3 regions of the Serratia sp. AS12 genome follow, and region 2 is predicted to be linked to each of the others. Evidence: riboswitches for the same ligand, from Rfam matches in the RefSeq annotation. Region 2 holds a riboswitch; each other region holds the start of a gene.
What was found. A riboswitch is a leader RNA that binds a small molecule or an ion and turns the genes downstream of it on or off. The one in region 2 is predicted to bind thiamine pyrophosphate.
Positions count from the first base shown of each region.

Region 1: it holds a riboswitch for thiamine pyrophosphate, as region 2 does, so the genes downstream of both, thiB (thiamine ABC transporter substrate binding subunit) here and thiM (hydroxyethylthiazole kinase) in region 2, are expected to answer to the same signal.
Region 3: it holds a riboswitch for thiamine pyrophosphate, as region 2 does, so the genes downstream of both, thiC (phosphomethylpyrimidine synthase ThiC) here and thiM (hydroxyethylthiazole kinase) in region 2, are expected to answer to the same signal.

Region 1 is NC_015566.1:751,389-753,586, reverse strand. Features, by position in the region: gene sgrR (HTH-type transcriptional regulator SgrR) at 1-577, shown strand, start outside; TPP riboswitch at 615-740, shown strand; gene thiB (thiamine ABC transporter substrate binding subunit) at 796-1,782, shown strand; gene thiP (thiamine/thiamine pyrophosphate ABC transporter permease ThiP) at 1,758-2,198, shown strand, end outside.
Region 2 is NC_015566.1:4,039,978-4,042,175, forward strand. Features, by position in the region: gene thiD (bifunctional hydroxymethylpyrimidine kinase/phosphomethylpyrimidine kinase) at 1-275, opposite strand, end outside; gene thiM (hydroxyethylthiazole kinase) at 272-1,066, opposite strand; TPP riboswitch at 1,103-1,194, opposite strand; gene SERAS12_RS18870 (GNAT family N-acetyltransferase) at 1,263-1,691, shown strand; gene SERAS12_RS18875 (class I SAM-dependent methyltransferase) at 2,057-2,198, shown strand, end outside.
Region 3 is NC_015566.1:285,407-287,604, forward strand. Features, by position in the region: gene thiC (phosphomethylpyrimidine synthase ThiC) at 1-1,020, opposite strand, end outside; TPP riboswitch at 1,135-1,258, opposite strand; gene SERAS12_RS01285 (Rsd/AlgQ family anti-sigma factor) at 1,298-1,801, opposite strand; gene nudC (NAD(+) diphosphatase) at 1,901-2,198, shown strand, end outside.

The DNA of each region.
Region 1 (2,198 bases), 2.2 Mb from region 2:
CCCCATCTCGCTGCTGAGCAATGCCGGAGCGGTTTATCAGCGCTATTGGTCACCGGCCTATGGCATCCTGCCGCGCTGGCATCACAATCGTGCGCTGGCGCAGCAGCCAAAGCCGGCCGGGTTAACCGAGCTGACGCTGACTTACTACAGCGAGCACTCGGAATTCCAGGCGATTGAGCAGGCAATTGAACCGCTGCTGGCGCTGCACGGGGTACGGCTTAACGTGCAGACGGTGAACTACGACGCCTGGCATAAAGGAGAGGCCACCAGCGATCTGTGGCTGGGTAGCGCCAACTTCTACCTGCCGCTGGAGTTCTCGCTGTTCGCCACCCTGTATGAGTTGCCGTTGATGCAGCATTGCATGAATGACGATCTCGCCGCAGATGCGGCGTTATGGCGCGCCAATGCCCTGCCGCTGGCGGATTTTTGCCAACGGTTGGTCAGCGGTCACCAGTTACACCCGCTGTTTCATCATTGGCTGCAACTGCACGGCCAGCGCAGCATGCGCGGTGTGCGCATGAACACCCTTGGCTGGTTTGATTTTAAATCCGCCTGGTTTGCGCCGCCGGAAGCATAAGCGCCTTTCGCCGGCGCCCGTTAATCTCTACAATAGCGCCGTCTCAACGGGGTGCGAAACGGCGGCGGCGCGATGAAAACGCGACGTGCAGGTTTTGCTGAGAACAAACCCGTCGAACCTGATCCGGTCAATACCGGCGGAGGGATTTGAGCATAGCGACCCGGTGTAATCACCTCGCCCTCAGATACCTTTGCCCCCTTATCTTTCAGGAGTGCAAAGTGGTCAAAAAAAGCCTGCCCTTATTACTGTTGTTGTGCGCCGCACCGGCGTTTGCCAAGCCCACGTTGACGGTCTACACCTATGATTCCTTCGCGGCCGACTGGGGCCCAGGCCCGGCGGTGAAAAAAGCATTTGAAGCAGACTGCAACTGCGAGCTGAAATTCGTCGCGCTGGAAGACGGCGTTTCGCTGCTTAACCGCCTGCGCATGGAAGGGAAAAACAGCACCGCCGACGTGGTGCTGGGGCTGGACAACAACCTGCTGCAGGCCGCGCAACAAACGGGTTTATTCGCGCCAAGCCGCGTTGACGGCGCCAAACTGAGCGTGCCGGGCGGCTGGCAGGATAAAACCTTCGTGCCTTATGACTACGGCTACTTTGCCTTCGTTTACAACAAAGAAAAGCTGAAGAACCCACCAAAGAGCCTGCAGGAACTGGTCAACGGCGATCAAAACTGGAAGGTGATCTACGAAGATCCGCGCACCAGCACCCCAGGCCTGGGCCTGCTGCTGTGGATGCAGAAAGTGTTTGGCGATAAAGCGCCGGAAGCCTGGCAGAAACTGGCGAAGAAAACCGTCACCGTCACCAAGGGTTGGAGTGAAGCCTACGGCCTGTTCCTGAAAGGCGAAGGCGATCTGGTGCTCAGCTACACCACCTCCCCGGCTTATCATCTGATCGAAGAGAAGAAAGACAGCTACGCCGCGGCCAACTTCAGCGAGGGCCATTATCTGCAGGTTGAAGTGGCAGGCAAGCTCAAGGCCAGCAAGCAGCCTGAGCTGGCGGAGCGCTTCATGCAGTTTATGGTGACCCCGGCGTTCCAGAACACCATTCCAACCGGTAACTGGATGTACCCGGTGATCAAGACTCAACTGCCGGCCGGTTTTGAGCAAATGACCGTACCCCAGACCGCGCTGCAATACAGCGCCGAAGAGGTCGCCAAACAACGCGGTAGCTGGATCCGGGCATGGCAAACCGCCGTCAGCCGCTGATCCCGCACTGGCTCTGGCCGGGGCTGCTGGCCGCCGGCCTGATCCTGACCGTCGCCGCGCTGGCGATGAGCTCGCTGTGGCGGCACGCACCGGAAAGCGATTGGCGTGGCCTGTGGCAGGACAGCTATCTGTGGCACGTAGTCCGCTTTACCTTCTGGCAGGCGTTGCTGTCCGCGCTGATCTCGGTGCTACCCGCCATCGCGCTGGCCCGCGCGCTGTATCGCCGCCGCTTTCCCGGCCGGCTGTTGCTGCTGCGGCTGTGCGCCATGACGCTGGTGCTGCCGGTATTGGTGGCGGTGTTCGGCCTGCTCAGCGTGTATGGCCGGCAGGGCTGGCTGGCATTGCTGTGCGGCTGGCTCGGCATCAACTACAGTTTTTCCCCCTATGGTCTGCAAGGCATCCTGCTGGCGCATATG
Region 2 (2,198 bases):
TCGGCCACTGCCTGCACGATATCGGCGTTGGCCAGCATGCCGATTTTGGCGCTGTCGATGCGCACGTCGCTGAATACCGAATCCAGCTGGGCGGCGACAAACGCCGGATCGATGTTATATACCGACTGCACGCCACGGGTATTTTGCGCCACCAGCGCGGTGATCACGGAAGTGCCGTAAGCCCCCAAGGCAGAAAAGGCTTTCAGATCGGCCTGGATGCCGGCGCCGCCGCTCGGATCGGTGCCGGCGATGGTCAAAGCGTTAATCCGTTTCATTGCAGCTCCTCCGCACGCAGTTGATACAGGGCGTCGAGAAACGCCGGGGTAAAGCTGCCCGGCCCCGCAGCTCGGTGCGTGGCCCGCTCGCCGCAAAGCGACATCACACGGCAAGCGGTCGCGACGTTGTCCAACCGATCGCCCGGCAGGCTGCAAAATGCCGCCACCACCGCCGACAGGGCGCAACCGGTGCCCACCACCCGCGTCATCAGCGCATCGCCACCGGCGACCGCCCAGTCGCGCCGGCCATCGGTGATGTAATCCACCACGCCGGTTACCGCCACCACCGCGCCGCTGAGCTGCGCCAGTTCGCGTGCCGCCGGCAAAGCCGCCAGCGAGTCGTCGGTGCTGTCTACGCCACGCCCGGCGGCCTGCCGGCCGCTCAGCGCCATAATTTCAGACGCGTTGCCACGGATTGCCGCCGGCTTCTCGCCCAGCAAACGACGGGCAAAGGCGGTGCGATACGCCAACCCACCTACCGCCACCGGATCCAGCGTCCAGGGCGTTCCCGCCAAATTGGCGGCCTCTACCGCCGCCAGCATGGATTCGGCGCGCGAGGCATTGAGAGTGCCGATGTTGATTAACAGGGCACTCGCCATCTGGCTGAACTGCGCCGCTTCGGTCGGTTCCACCACCATCGCCGGGGAAGCGCCAAGCGCCAGCAATACGTTAGCCGTGAGCTCCTGCACCACTTCGTTGGTCAGGCAGTGGATCAGCGGGGGCCGTTGTTTAAATTGGGTCAGACAGGCCGCGGCGCGGGCGCCGGGTAAAGCATCAGGTCGAGCGAACATATTCCTCCCAACCGGCGTTCAAGAAGGCGGGTACCGGCTGGGGCACCGAGACTTCCCTACGCTGGCATAATCCAGATCAGGTAATACGGGTAAAATCTCAGCCCCTTGGGGCACCCCGAGTCAAGGAGGCCATTATTGGGGTTGCTGCCGGTGAGGTCAATCGCGCTATAGTGTCAAAAAATAAAAAGGAGCTGCCATGCAAACAAGACCCTACCGAGAAGCCGATCGCCCGTTCCTGCGCACCCTTTATCTGGCTGCGCGCAAGGCGGCGTTCACGTGGCGCGATACCGAAGATTACCGGCTGGAGGATTTCGACCGCTCGACGCTGGGCGAGGATATCTGGGTGGCGGAAGATCAGGGAAAACTACTGGGGTTCGTCTCGATTTATCGCCAGGATAACTTTATTCACAACCTGTATGTCGATCCTCACTTGCCGCCACGCGGCGTCGGCACGGCCCTGCTGCAAGCGGCGGAGCGAACCTTTACCGCTACCGGTTCGCTGAAATGCCTGGTGAAAAACGAGAAGGCGCTGGCGTTTTACCATAAGCATGGCTGGCAAAAGATAACCATCGGCAACGACGACGGCGGAGAAGAATACTACCTGCTGCACTCGCCTAAAAAATAGCCTCACCCGCTGTGAGCCGAACTGGAAAAGGCCTGACATCGTCAGGCCTCAGACTGCTGACAAAGCCCGTTATTAGGGAGAGCGTGCCGAAGGGGTCGTAACGGCCTTGGCCGTCGGAGCGCCCCTCGGTGCGCTAGGCCCGGGTATCTCGGACTCAAAGACAACTTTGTCATCAACCTCAGGCCTCTGGCACGGCTCAGACTACAGCCCCCGCAAAACGATATCCTGCATCGCAGGGATGTTAGCTGCCCTGTACCGAGGGCCTTTCAGCACTGCCCAGCGCCAACGCAACAATGCGAATGGATTTCATTTGCGTTAAAGACTATCCTCCGGTTTACCTCTTACAGGCTATTCAAGGAATGGACATGCAACATCAAACGGATACCCGTTTCCCGGACGCTGCGGCGGCAGACTACGATCGCCGTATTCTGACGCTGGTGCCCGGCTATCAGTTCGCCCAGTCGCTGCTGACCGCCACTCTGGCACAGGCGTTACCGCCGCAAGCCC
Region 3 (2,198 bases), 1.7 Mb from region 2:
CAGCAGCACACCGGCGTGGATGGTGAAGTAGTCGACGCCTTGCTCCGCCTGCTCCAGCAGCGTATCGCGGAACATTTCCCAGGTCAGACTCTCGGCCACGCCGTTCACTTTTTCCAGCGCCTGATAGATAGGTACCGTGCCGATCGGCACCGGGCTGTTACGCAGGATCCATTCACGGGTTTCGTGGATATAACGGCCGGTGGACAAATCCATCACGGTGTCCGCACCCCAGCGGGTGGACCACACCAGCTTCTCCACTTCTTCTTCGATTGACGAAGTCACTGCCGAATTACCGATATTGGCGTTGACCTTCACCAGGAAGTTACGGCCGATGATCATCGGTTCGGATTCCGGGTGGTTGATGTTAGCGGGAATGATGGCGCGGCCGGCGGCCACTTCCTGGCGAACGAATTCCGGCGTGATGTTTTGCGGCAGATTGGCGCCCCAGCTTTGACCTGGATGCTGGTGGCGCAGTACTTCGCCGCGGATACGCTCACGGCCCATGTTTTCGCGGATGGCGATGAATTCCATTTCCGGGGTGACGATGCCGGCGCGAGCGTAGTGCAACTGGGTGACGCATTTGCCCGGTTGCGCCTTGCGCGGCAGCGGCAGATGTTCGAAGCGCAGATGATCCAACCCTTCGTCCGCCAGGCGCTGCTGAGTGAATCCGGAACTGACGCCTGTGAGGGCTTCGGTATCGCCACGTTCTTCGATCCAGCCGGCGCGCAGTTTCGCCAGGCCGCGATGCACATCGAGCTCGGATTGCGGATCGCCGTACGGGCCGGCGGTGTCATATACCGGGATAGCTTCGTTCTGCTCGTATTGCGGGTTGTCTTTGTCACCGCCAATCAGCGTCGGGCTGAGCTGGATTTCACGCATCGGGACCAGCACATCGCTGCGTGAGCCTTGCAGATAGATGCGGTGTGAATTGGGAAAGGATACGCCTTGCAGAGTGTCGATAAACTGCTGGGCTTCTTCGCGCTGTTCTTTACGGGCGCGCGGTTTTTTAACGTTAGACATAGCAAATTCCTACCAGTGTAATGAGTGGGGAAAATTGCTTGTCTGGAGCTCGGAGGGAGTAATGATACTGGCCGGCAAGGCGGAGTATCCCCGTTCGGGAAGCCCTGCCAGTGGCGATAGATTACTCTTGTTCCCTTCGCGGGTATTAACCCGATCAGGTTCCGCGGATCCCGAATTAACGGTCTCAGCCTGGCCAATTTGATGAGCAAATCAGCGCTAGGCACTCCGACAAGATGCCCTCCAGTATAGGAGGGATAATAAAAAAAACTACAAAATTCTAACGCGTCTGATCCAGCGCTTTATCCGGCAGCGGTTGCTGCGAGGCTTCGGTCGCCAGTTGGATCAGCTTATCTTCCAGGGCAAAACGTGCCGCAAGTGTTTCACCGATATCCGACAGCGCCTGGTGGAATTCGATGCACACGTCCTGATCGATATCCACTTCGGTATAGCGATCGTGGAAAGCCATGATCTGCTCGGTATTGACCCAAAGTTTGGGATAGATGTTCACCGATAGCGCCATTTTCGGACTCGGTGCGGCTTCCACTTGTTTGATAATTCTGTCATAGATATGAAAATGCCCGGCAGAGAGATAATCCACCAAATTATGGCAAAAGTTCTCCAGCGCTTTTTCATTCAGCGGCGTATGCTTTTCTTTGTTCGGTTTGATGCCCACGAGGGTGCAATAGGCGACGAGCAACTGCTTGCGCGCCTGAAGCCATTGATCAACTAATTCATTACTACCACCAACGCGCTGAGTCAGGCTTTCCAAACGGTTGAGCATGTTTGACTCCGTAAGTAATAAAAAGTAACAGTAAGTTATTAAAATGTAACAAGGCCGATTTGTAGAGTGCCAGTGAAGCTGAGGTTGTGCAACAACGATATGGAACTTGCATTAACGGGTAATGAAAATGGCTGGTGGATCGTCAGCCATGAAAGCAAGCTTTGGTTACCGCACGGTGAATTGCCGTTCGGTTCGGCGGCGTCGTTTTCCCTGCTGGGGCGAATGGCGCGCACCATTGGTGAATGGGAAGGGCTGCCGGTGTGGCTGGTGCGCCAGACGATGCCGCAGGATATGGGCTCGGTGCGCCAACTGCTCGAGCTCGATCGCGGGTTGTTTCAGCTTGCCGGGCGCGGCGTGCAACTGGCCGACTTTTACCGCTCTCATCGCTTCTGCGGTT